2 regions of the Oerskovia sp. NPDC060287 genome follow, and region 1 is predicted to be linked to the other one. Evidence: riboswitches for the same ligand, from Rfam matches in the RefSeq annotation. Region 1 holds a riboswitch; the other holds the start of a gene.
The links. Region 1 has a riboswitch for S-adenosylmethionine ahead of ACFWFR_RS17390 (NADPH-dependent FMN reductase). Riboswitches for the same ligand answer to the same signal wherever they lie in the genome.
Positions count from the first base shown of each region.

Region 2: another riboswitch for S-adenosylmethionine. It lies ahead of ACFWFR_RS10660 (aminotransferase class V-fold PLP-dependent enzyme); the one in region 1 lies ahead of ACFWFR_RS17390 (NADPH-dependent FMN reductase).

Region 1 covers NZ_JBHXBO010000279.1:339-4,748, forward strand. The annotation lists gene gdhA (NADP-specific glutamate dehydrogenase) at 1-1,072, opposite strand, end outside; SAM riboswitch class IV at 1,356-1,467, shown strand; gene ACFWFR_RS17390 (NADPH-dependent FMN reductase) at 1,488-2,165, shown strand; gene ACFWFR_RS17395 (flavin reductase family protein) at 2,162-2,728, shown strand; gene ACFWFR_RS17400 (hypothetical protein) at 2,802-3,218, opposite strand; gene ACFWFR_RS17405 (LLM class flavin-dependent oxidoreductase) at 3,423-4,410, opposite strand, start outside.
Region 2 covers NZ_JBHXBO010000100.1:6,431-13,845, forward strand. The annotation lists gene ACFWFR_RS10655 (phosphotransferase enzyme family protein) at 229-1,035, shown strand; SAM riboswitch class IV at 1,116-1,230, shown strand; gene ACFWFR_RS10660 (aminotransferase class V-fold PLP-dependent enzyme) at 1,271-2,671, shown strand; gene ACFWFR_RS10665 (GNAT family N-acetyltransferase) at 2,796-3,530, shown strand; gene ACFWFR_RS10670 (CsbD family protein) at 3,597-3,773, opposite strand; gene ACFWFR_RS10675 (GNAT family N-acetyltransferase) at 3,905-4,525, shown strand; gene ACFWFR_RS10680 (peptide MFS transporter) at 4,651-6,144, shown strand; gene ACFWFR_RS10685 (CocE/NonD family hydrolase) at 6,253-7,415, shown strand, end outside.

The sequences.
Region 1 (4,410 bases):
CCTGGAGCAGCGCGACGGCACCCGGCGTGGTGGGCATGTTGGCGCCCTCCGCGACCGCGAGGACACCGTTGGCGACGAGCTGCTTGGCGTCCTGCTCGGTCAGCTCGTTCTGCGTGGCGCAGGGCAGGGCGACGGTCGCGGGGACGTCCCAGATGCTGCCGCCCGTGACGAGGCGCGCACCGGGGCGGCGCTCGACGTAGTCGGCCACGCGTCCGCGCTCGACCTCCTTGATCTGGCGGAGCAGCTCGACGTCCACGCCGGCCTCGTCGACCACGTAGCCCGACGAGTCGGAGAACGACACGACGTTCGCCCCGAGCTGCTGGGCCTTCTGGATCGCGTAGGTCGCGACGTTCCCCGAGCCCGAGACGACGACGCGCTGGCCCTCGAAGCTCTGGCCCTTGGTGCGCAGCATGTGGTCGGCGAAGAAGACCGTGCCGTAGCCCGTGGCCTCGGTCCGCACGAGCGACCCGCCCCAGCTGATGCCCTTGCCCGTGAGGACACCGGACTCGTAGCGGTTCGTGATGCGCTTGTACTGGCCGAACAGGTAGCCGATCTCGCGCCCACCCACGCCGATGTCGCCGGCCGGGACGTCCGTGTACTCGCCGATGTGGCGGTAGAGCTCGGTCATGAACGACTGGCAGAAGCGCATGACCTCGCCGTCGGACTTGCCGCGCGGGTCGAAGTCCGAGCCGCCCTTGCCGCCGCCGATGGGCATGCCGGTGAGCGAGTTCTTGAAGATCTGCTCGAACCCGAGGAACTTGACGATCCCCAGGTAGACCGACGGGTGGAACCGCAGGCCGCCCTTGTACGGGCCGAGCGCCGAGTTGAACTCGACGCGGAAACCACGGTTGATCTGCACGCGGTTCTTGTCGTCGACCCACGGCACGCGGAAGATGATCTGTCGCTCGGGCTCGCAGATGCGTTCGAGCACGGCGGCGTCGACGTACTGGGGGTTCTTCTGGAGCACCGGCCCGAGCGAGTCGAAGACCTCACGCACCGCCTGGTGGAACTCGGCCTCACCAGGGTTGCGGGCGAGGACCTCGTCGTAGACGGAGTGCAGACGACTATCCATGAAGTGCTCCTCGGCAGGGCTGGTTCTTAACTGCACCAGGTTACGTACGTGTAAACAGCGCCGTACTCCCGTCCCACTCTGGGAGACGGCAGGCTCACGACCTGGGACATCACGGTTGCCCGGGGCCGCCGCCGGGAGCCCCGGCGCGGCCGTGCCACGCAGGCGACCCGGGGCCGCCCGGCACGCAGCGCGCGAGCCCGCCACGAAACAACCGTCCACGCCGTGAGAAATCTCGACCGGATCGGTACAGATTGGCGTCGGTCGGGCTATACCCCTACCCAACGGTCACGAGCACCAGCGCCAAGCCCCGGCTCGCTGGTCAGCAACCCCTCCCACGACGGGGTGCTCCGGGAGATGACCTGGCCGCGCCGGCACCGGCGCGGCAAGCGTGCAGCACGACGACAGCGAGGACACCATGACGCAGCACCAGACACCGCCCAGCGACTCGGCCGGCACCGACAGCGGCCTCGACACCCGGCCTGGCCCCGCCGACGGCGCATCCCACCCGCCCCGACCCGCCGTGGTCACCCTGGTCGGCAACCCCCGCCCCGGGTCACGGACCCTGTCCGCGGCGCAGGCCGTCGCGACCCGGGTCACCGACCACCTGGGCCTCGCGGCCACCCCGCCCCCCGCCACGATCGACCTCGCCGAGATCGCGGCCGAGGTCCTGGCCCCCGTGCACCCCCGGGCCGACGCCGCGCGCGAGGTCGTCGCGGGCGCGACCGTCCTGGTCGTCGCGACCCCCGTCTACAAGGGCTCGTACACCGGCCTGCTCAAGGCGTTCCTCGACCTCTACGGCCCGGACGGCCTGGCCGGGGTCGTCGCGGTCCCGGTCGTCGTGTCGGGCAACCCGGCGCACGCCCTCGCGGGCGAGGTGCACCTGCGCCCGCTCCTCGTCGAGCTGGGCGCGACCGTCCCCGCGCGGACGCTCACGCTCCTGGACTCCCAGCTCGGCGAGGCCGAGCTCGCGAGCGCCGTCGACGCCTGGCTCGACCGCGCGGGGGGCCCGCTGCTCCGGGCGGCGAGCGCCGCCGTCGGGCAGGACGCCACCACCCACCAGACCGCCCCCGAGCTCGCCGAGGTGACCCGATGACCGCCGAACCCACCACCCGCTCCGACGTCGCGGGCCTCGCCGGGCTCGAGGCCCTGCTCCACGAGCAGGACGAGCCCCAGCTCAGCCCCGACGCCTACAAGGCCGTCTTCCGGCAGCACCCCGCGGGCGTCGCGGTCGTCGCGCTGCACCACGAGGGGCGCCCCGTGGGCTTCACGGCGACCTCGGTCATCTCGGTCTCGGCCGCGCCGCCGCTGCTCGCGTTCTCGCTCGCGTCGACCTCGTCGTCGTGGCCCGCGATCTCGGCCGCCCGCACGGTCACGGTCAACTTCCTCAGCGCCGACCAGGACGACGTGTCGGCACGCTTCGCGACGAGCGGGATCGACCGGTTCGCAGCCGGCGGATGGTCCCCCCTCGACTCGGGCGAGCCCGTGATCGACGGCGCGCTGTCCTGGGTGCGCGGGCGCATCATCCAGCGCACGCCCGTGGGCGACAGCTACCTGGTCTCGCTGCGCGCGCTCGCGTCGGGGACGCGCAGCGACGCGACGCCGCTGGTCTACCACGACCGGTCCTACCACCGGATCGGGGACCACTCGGCCCTCTGAGGCCGCGACCTGGGTGAGCGGCCCGACGACGGCGCGTACCGCCGTCGGGCCCCTCACCCGCGCCGGGGGCCGGCTACCAGGTCCAGCCGCGCGCGCTGAGCTCGAGCTCCTCGCGCAGCCGCTCGTCCTCGCCGCTGCGCAGGCCCGCGGCGAGCGGGTCGGCGTCGACCTCCAGACCGCTGAGCCGGCACGCCTCGCGCAGCAGCGCGTCGTACGCGCCCTGCGCGGCGAGGTAGTGGTGGGCCCGGGCGTAGACGCCCGGGTCGTCCTGGACGTCGCGCAGCTCGTGCGCGAGCTGGCCCAGGCGGATCTGGAGCCCCAGCGCCACGAGGGGGTCAGGTGCCCGACGGCGCCGCTCGCGCCACGTGAGCCGGTGCGGTCGGAGGGGTGGGAGAGCGTCTGCCGGGGGCCGGTCGTGGCGCACCGTGGACCACGCGATGACGGCGACCACTGCCGCGCCCACCACGCCGGAGATCACGAGAAGCCACATCGTCGGAGCCTTCTTCCGGTGCCCGTACGTGCCCGCAGGACTCTTCCAGCCTAGGACCTGCGGGCACGCTCCGCCAGGGTTCGAGGCCCGTCGTCGGGCCGGTCGGACAGCCCTGACGCGAGGTGGGAGAGGCGACCGCGCGGACGCCCGTCGGCGAGCGTCTCTCCCGCCCCGGCGGGGCCCCCTGACGTGGTCGGCCGCGACCTACGACGCCGTGAACCCCTTGGCCCGGCGCGCGTCGGCCGGACCCCACAGGTCGGTCTTGACCTCGGCCCGGACGAGCGGCACGACCTCCTCCGCGAACCGGCGCAGCACGTCGTCCTGCCGGGCCGGCTCCAGGAGGTGGTTGATCGAGACCGACTGCAGGTCGTGCCCGTAGCTCTGGTGGTAGTCGAGGATCTTCTCGGCGACCCGTTCGGGCGAGCCCACGAGGGCCGGGCCGCGCTCGACGGCCTCCTCGATGGTCCTGAAGCTCGTGACCTTGCCGACCGCGGCGGGGTCGTACTTCCGCAGGTCCGCGCGCGCGACCGCGCCCTCGTAGATGGGGCGGAACTCCTCGATCGCCTGCTCGGTGGTGTCCGCGAGGAACAGCCCGCCCGAGCCGGACCCGACGAACCCGTACGCCGGGTCGTGCCCCGCCGCCGCGTACTGCTCGCGGTAGTGGTCGATCAGCACCTTGTAGCTCTCGCGCGGCTGGAACGCGTTGGCGCTCACGATCGGGTCGCCCCACCGCGCGGCGAGCTCGACCGCGAACTGCGACGTCGCCGAGCCGTGCCAGATCCGGAACGCGCCGTCGTACGGGCGCGGCAGCGTCGTGGCTCCCTGCAGGTCGGGGCGGTGACGGCCCTCCCAGTCGACCTCCTCACCGCTCAGGAGCAGGCGGAGCAGCTCGTAGTTCTCCTCGAGGTACTCGTACTGCTTGGCGAGGTCGAGGCCCAGCAACGGGTACTGGAGCGCCTCGTTGCCCTTGCCGATCACCATCTCGAACCGGCCCCGGCTGAGCTGGTCGATCGTCGCGTAGTCCTCGGCGACCCGGATGGGGTCCAGCAGGGACAGCACCGTGACGCCCGTGCTCAGCAGGATGCGCGAGGTGCGGGCGGCGATCGCACCGAGGATCACGGTGGGCGACGACGACAGCACGTCGCCCGCGTGCCGCTCGCCGACCGCGAACGCGTCGAGGCCGAGCTCCTCG
Region 2 (7,415 bases), on a different contig from region 1:
GGATCGTACGCCACCGTGCCCACAGGATGGAACGCCTGTCTCGCAGGGTGGTCAGGGGATAGGTTGCCGTGCATGGAGAGCTTCCCGTCCGGCCGTGAGATCGAGGATTCCTGTCGAGGTAGAGGGCTCGGGGCCTCTACCTCGACGCAAGCCCTCTCTCTCGGGGCAGACGGTCGTGAGCAGAGCCCGCCCGAGGAGGTCCTGACCGGGGGCAACTCCACGACCGTCGTGCGGAGCGGCGACACGGTCCGCCGGAGCGCCGGGCCGTGGACGCCCACGGTCCAGGCTCTCCTGGCGTACCTGCGGGCGACCGGCGTCACCGAGGTGCCCGAGCCGCTGGGCGTCGACGACCAGGGGCGCGAGGTCCTGTCCTACCTCCCGGGCGACGTCGCGAACTATCCGCTGCCCGACTGGCTCTGGGACGAGTCGGTGCTCCGCGACGCGGGCGCGCTCCTGCGACGCGTGCACGACGCGAGCATCGGGTTCCTCGCGGCCACGGCCGTGCCCGGCGGTGCGGTCTCGGGCGGCACGGCCGCCGGGGGCTCCGTCGTCGACGGCGCTGCAGCCGTCCCCGTACCCGCCGCCGCCCCGACCTGGCAGCTCCCGGCGCACGAGCCGGTCGAGGTCGTGTGCCACAACGACGTCGCCCCGTACAACCTGGTCTTCCGCGCCGGGACGCTGGTGGGCCTCATCGACTTCGACACCGCGAGCCCCGGCCCGCGGGTCCGGGACCTGGCCTACCTGGGATACCGGCTCGCGCCCTTCGTGGCGGACGCCGCGGGCGAGGACGGGAGCGACGTCGTCGGGCGCCTGGATCCTCTCGCGCGCCTCGACGCGCTGGTCGCGGCCTACGGGCTGCCCTTCTCGCGTCGTGAGGTCCTGAGCGTGATGGTCGAGCGTCTCGAGGAGATCGCGGACTTCACCGACGGCCGCGCAGAGGAGACGGGCCGGTCCGACTTCCTCGACCATGCGGCCATGTACCGCGCCGACGCGCGCCGCGTCGCGGCCCTGGCAGAGGACGCTCCGCCCGCCTGACAGACCCCCGCTGCCCACCATCCGAGACGCCGTGCCCACCGGTTGACACGCTCCGTGAGCCTCGCCCATCCTGGACACCAGGTCATGAGTGCCAGCGCAAAACCCCGGTTTGCTGGCCGGCAACCCTCCTCCGCGGCGGGGTGCCCCGGGTGACGACCGGGCCCCTCTCTACAAGGAGGGGGGCAAGCGCGGAGGGGCCGCAGGGCGAACTCCGACGACCACCGGAGGACGTGCCATGAGCGCACACGCAGTCATCGAAGCCCCTACCTCGTGTGCCGTGCTGCCCGTCGTGGGCAGCGACACCCTGGTCCCGCTCGTCGACGGGCGCAGCGTCCCGTACGCGAACCTCGACGTCGCGGCGTCGGCCCCTGCGCTGCAGGTCGTGGCCGACCGCGTCAACGAGGTCCTGCCGCTCTACGCGAGCGTGCACCGCGGCGCGGGCTACCTGTCCCAGGTGTCGACCGCCCTCTACGAGGCCGCGCGCCAGACCATCGGCGCGTTCGTCGGCGCCCGCGAGGACGACGTCACGATCGTCACGCGCAACACCACCGACTCGCTCAACCTGCTCGCGGGATGCGTCCCGGCGCAGGCCGACGGGACGCCCGGCCGGGTGCTCGTCCTGGACGTCGAGCACCACGCGAACCTCCTGCCCTGGCAGCGCACGGGCGGCGCCACGGTCCTGGTCGGCGGCGCGACGGTCGCCGAGACCCTGTCCGGGCTGCGCGCCGAGCTGTCCCGCTTCCCGTACGCGCTCGTCGCGATCACGGGGGCCTCGAACGTCACGGGCGAATCGCTCCCTCTCGCCGAGGTCGTCGCCGCGGCGCACGACGCCGGGGCGCGCGTCCTGCTCGACGGCGCCCAGCTCGTGCCGCACCGCGGTGTCTCGCTCGCGGCGAGCGACGTGGACTACGTCGCGTTCTCGGGCCACAAGACCTACGCGCCGTTCGGTGCGGGCGCGCTCGTGGGACGTCGTGACTGGCTCGACGTCGGCACGCCCTACCTCGCCGGGGGAGGCGCGGTGCGCAACGTGACGCTCGACGGCACCACGTGGCAGAGCGCCCCCGCGCGCCACGAGGCCGGGTCGCCCAACGTGATCGGCGCGGTCGCGCTCGCCTCGGCGTGCGACGCGCTCGCGGCGCTCGAGCCCGGCCTGCTGGTCGCGCACGAGACCGCGCTCCGCGCCCGCCTGGTCGAGGGTCTCGAGGAGATCGACGGCGTGCGCGTCGTCCGCGCCTGGACCGACGCCGTGGACCCCGTGGGCGTCGTGACGTTCTCGGTCGACGGCCACGACGCGGGCCTCGTCGCGTCCTACCTGTCGGCCGAGCACGGGATCGGCGTGCGCGACGGCCGGTTCTGCGCGCACCCGCTCCTGGCCCGCCTGGGCTTCCCGGCGGGGGCCGTCCGCGCCTCGATCGGCGTGGGCACCACGGGCGAGGAGATCGAGCGCCTGCTCTCCGCGCTGCGCGCCTACGTCGGCGAGGGGGCCACGGCCCGGTACGAGGTCGTGGACGGCTGCTGGGTCGTGAGCGACGACCCGCGTCCGCTGCTCCAGGTCGCAGGGCTCTCGGGCCTCTTCGCGACCGCCGCCGTCGGCAACATCACGGCCGCCGTGGGGTGCGGTCCCGCCCCCGCCTGAGAGGGCCTCTGACCTGCGGAGACGCTCCTCCGAGCGCAACGTTCACCCGTGCGTCACCTCGTCGTCCACAGCAGACCGCTCCGTGGTCTTGGCGGCGACGCCTGCGTGTGTTCTGATATGCGCTGTGCAGCACGATGTCGTCCTGGAAGGCCACGGGTTCCGCCTCGAACCCCTGGCTGTCGCGCACGCCGGTGCGCTGGCTCAGATCGTCGATCCGACGATGTGGGCGGGTATGAGTACGACCCTCCCTGCGGGGGAGGTCGGGATGGTGAACTTCATCGAGGACACTCGGGCTACCCGGGCGCTGACGGCCTTCGCCGTCGTCGACGCGGGCTCGGGCCTCGTGGTGGGGAGCACCGCTTTCCGTGACCTGTCGCTCGACGACAGGCGCGTGGAGATCGGGCGGACCTTCTACGCCCGTTCCACGTGGGGGAGCCTCGTCAACCCGGTCTCGAAATGGTTGCTGCTCCGACATGCGTTCGAGTCGTGGGACGTGCATCGTGTGGGCTTCCGGGTGGACGCGCGCAACGCTCGCTCGCTCGCCGCGATGCGTCGCCTCGGCGCGTACGAGGAGGGCGTCATGCGAGGTCATCGCACGGCGCCCGACGGCACGCGCGCCGACTCGGTGTGCTTCTCGATCCTCGCGCACGAGTGGGCGGGCGTCGAGCTCGGCCTGCTCGCGCGGATCACGAGCCCGCGCATCGTCCCGGTGCTCGGTCCGGTCGAGATGTCCGCCGCCGGCGAGCCCGTGACCACGCCGCTCCTGTCGGTCGTCCCGCCGGTCGCCGGTCACACCGCCGACGTGCCCGGCCAGCCCGTCGGACCGGTCACTGCCCTGCCGCCCGCCGTCGCCCTCTGAACCTCCCCCGTCCACAGCGACGCCCCGGGACCCGTACGGGTCCCGGGGCGTTCTTCGTCTGGTGGGTCAGTCCTTCTTGAAGGCGTCCTTGACGTCGTCACCGGCCTGCTTGACGTTGGCCTTCGCCTGGTCGGCGTGGCCCTCGGCCTCGAGCTTCTCGTTGCCCGTGAGCTTGCCGGCGCCCTCCTTGACCTTGCCCTCGACCTCTTCGGCCGCGTGCTTGATCTTGTCTCCCAGTCCCATGGAGGTCCTCCCGTGGTGATCGTCGGATGGTGGTTGGTTCGCATCGACCGTAGGCAGGTCGGGAGAGGACTCGCATCTCGGGGGACGGGCGGTTCACAGGATCCTCACGTCCGGTCCGGCAGGATGACCGCATGGAGAACGCCACGGTCCTGGAAGGGTTCGGGCTGCGCCTCGAGCCGCTCGGCGAGCAGCACGCGCAGGCGCTGGGGGCGTTCGTCGACGACGCCCTGTGGGCGGGCATGTCCTCGCCGACGCCTCGCGGGACGCCGGCCATGTCCGTCTACGTGCGGGACGCGGTGGCGGCGCCGGGGCGCCTGGCGTGGGCCGTCGTCGGGCCGGCTGCTCCCGGCGAGGGGCCCGACGGCGCCACGTCCGTCCGCGGCAGCACCTCGCTCTACGAATGGTCGCCCTCGCAGCGGAGGGTCGAGCTCGGCTCGACGTTCTACGACCGTCCCTGGTGGGGCGGCGTGACCAACCCGGCGTGCAAGTACCTGCTGCTGCGGCACGCGTTCGAGGTGCTCGACGTCGAGCGCGTCGCGCTGCGGGCCGACGCGCGCAACGCCCGCTCGATCGCGGCGATCCAGCGCCTCGGGGCCGTGCCCGAGGGGGTGCTGCGCAGCCACCGCGTCGCTCCCGACGGGTCGCGCGGCGACACGGCCTACTTCTCGATCCTGGCGGACGAGTGGCCGGACGTGCGGGACGCCCTGCTCGACCGGCTCGCCCGCCTGGAGGGCCTCGACCGGGTCGTCTGACGGGCGGCGAGCCGCGCTGCGGGCGACCAGGCCGAGCGTCCCTGTGGCCCCGGGCCCCGATCCTCCCTAGGTTGGAAGGATGCCTCCGCGAGCCTGCGGCGGGCGCACCGACCGCTGGAGGGCTGTTGACGACCGAGGACGCACGACCGGCAGACCCCGCGGTCGACCCGGACGACAGAGCATTCTTCGGGCACCCGCGAGGTCTGTCGACCCTGTTCGGCCTCGAGGTCTGGGAGCGGTTCTCGTTCCTCGGGATGCAGGCCATCCTCGTCCTGTTCTTCACGGCGACCGTCGCGGACGACGGGCTGGGGATGGAGGCCGGTCCTGCGGCCTCGATCGCGGCGGGCTACGGGACCATGGTCTACCTCGTCTCGGTCGGCGGCGGGTGGATCGCGGACCGGGTCCTGGGCTCGTACCGGGCCGTCCTGTGGGGCGGGATCCTCATCGCGTGCGGGCACTACACCATGGCGATCCCCGCCGAGCTCTCGACATGGCTCGGTCTGGTCCTCATCAGCCTGGGCACGGGGCTGCTCAAGCCCAACGTCTCGACCCTCGTGGGCAAGCTCTACTCGACCACGGACGAGCGCCGGGACGCGGGGTTCGCGCTCTACTACATGGGCATCAACGTCGGGGCGTTCTTCGGTCCCCTGGTCACGGGGTGGCTCGGCGCCGACGTCGGCTGGCACTGGGGGTTCTCGGCTGCCGCGATCGGTATGACGGCGGGCATCGTCCAGTACGTCGCCGGGCGCAGGCACGTCCCCGGGCACGGGCGCGGCCCCGAGGCGCCCCTGCCGCCGGCCGTGATGCGCCGGACCCTGTGGATCCTGGGAGGCGTCGCGGCCGGCGTGGTGATCCTCGCCGTCGGGCTCGCGCTCGCGGGGCGGCTCAGCATCGCGGGCGTGGTCGACGCGCTGACCGTGGTCGCGATGGCCGCGCCGATCGTCTACTTCACCGTCATGTTCCGCAGCCCCCGCGTGACGGGCGCCGAACGCGGCCGGCTCCGGCCCTTCCTCGTGCTGTGGTTCGCGTCGGTCGCGTTCAACTTCGTGCTGTTCCAGGCGTACAGCGTCCTGATCCTGCTGGCCGACCAGCACGTCGAGCGCACGATCTTCGGCTGGGAGGCGCCGGCGGCCTGGTTCAGCTCGTTCCTCGGCGGCGTCGAGGTGCTCGTCGCGCCCGTGGTCGCCGCCCTGTGGACCTGGCTCGGCCCCCGGCAGCCGCACGCGTCCAAGAAGATCGCGATCGGTGCGCTCCTCGGGGGGCTGTCCTACCTGATCCTCGTGCCCGCCGTGACCGGGCAGAGCGGAGACTGGAAGATCGCCGTCTGGTGGCTCCTGGCCTCGCTCCTGCTGCTGGGGCTCGGTGACGTGCTGCTCCAGACGACGGGCCTGTCCGCGACCACCAAGCTCGCCCCCGCCGCCTTCTCGAGCCAGTCCATGGCCGTGTGGTTCCTGTCGATCGCGCTCGCGAACGGCATCCAGGCGCAGACCGTCCGGTTCTACGGCGAGATCCCCGACGGCCTCTACTTCACGCTCAACGGGGCCGTCGCGGTGCTCGTCGGGGTCGTCGTCCTGATCCTGTCGCCCTGGATGAAGCGGACCATGCACCCCGTCCACTGACCGGCGGGCGCGACCCGCACGACCCACGTGGCCCCGCGCCACCGCCGCTGAACGAGCACCACCCGCCCGACAGCACCACCCGCACCACCCAGCACCGGAGGAACGACCATGCGGTACGTGACCGAGCTCCCGTTCGAGACCACGGTCGAGGACCACTGGATACCCCTCGCCGACGGCACGCGCCTCGCGGCGAGGGTCTGGCGACCCGTCGACCTCACGCCGGTCCCCGCGATCCTGGAGTACCTGCCCTACCGGCTGTCCGACTGGACCGCCCCGCGCGACGCGCAGCGCCACCCGTACTACGCGGGCCACGGGTACGCGTCGGTGCGCGTCGACATCCGCGGCAGCGGGAACTCGGACGGGCACCAGGACGACGAGTACTCCCCGACCGAGCTCGCCGACGGCGTCGCGGTCGTCGAGTGGCTCGCCGCGCAGGAGTGGTGCAGCGGCAAGGTCGGGATGTTCGGCATCTCGTGGGGAGGGTTCAACGCCCTGCAGGTCGCGGCCCTCGCCCCCGAGGCGCTCGCAGCGATCGTCACGGTCTGCTCGACCGACGACCGCTACGACAACGACGTGCACTACACGGGCGGGTCGGTCCTCGCGGTCGACATGCACGCGTGGGCGGCGACCATGCTCGCGTTCTGCTCCCGGCCCCCGGACCCGGCCGTCGTGGGCGACCGGTGGAAGGAGCAGTGGCTCGACCGCCTCGAGCACACCGAGCCGTTCGTCCACACCTGGCTCGACCACCAGACGCGCGACGACTACTGGCGCCACGGCAGCGTCATCGAGGACTACTCGGCGATCAAGGCCGCGGTCCTGGCGGTCGGCGGGTGGAACGACCCCTACCGTGACACGGTCCTGCGGCTCGTCGCCGCGGGCGAGGACTCGGCGGACCAGGGATCGAGCGGCGGACCCTCGAACGCAGGCCGAACCCTGGGCGGCCCGGTCCGGGGCCTCGTCGGGCCGTGGTCGCACCAGTACCCCGACCGCGGCCTGCCTCCCGGACCGTCGATCGGGTTCCTCCAGGAGACGCTGCGCTGGTGGGACCAGTTCCTCAAGGGCCAGGACACGGGCGCCCTCGACGAGCCGGCGCTGCGCGCCTGGATCACGGAGTCCGTGCCGCCCGCGACGGTCTACGACGAGCTGCCCGGGCGCTGGGTCGGCGAGGAGCGCTGGCCCTCCCCGCACGTCCGGCCCACGGTCTTCCCGCTCGCGGGAGCGCCTGGCGGCACCGACGACGTCGACGACGCAGCGGTCGCCACCGTGCTGCG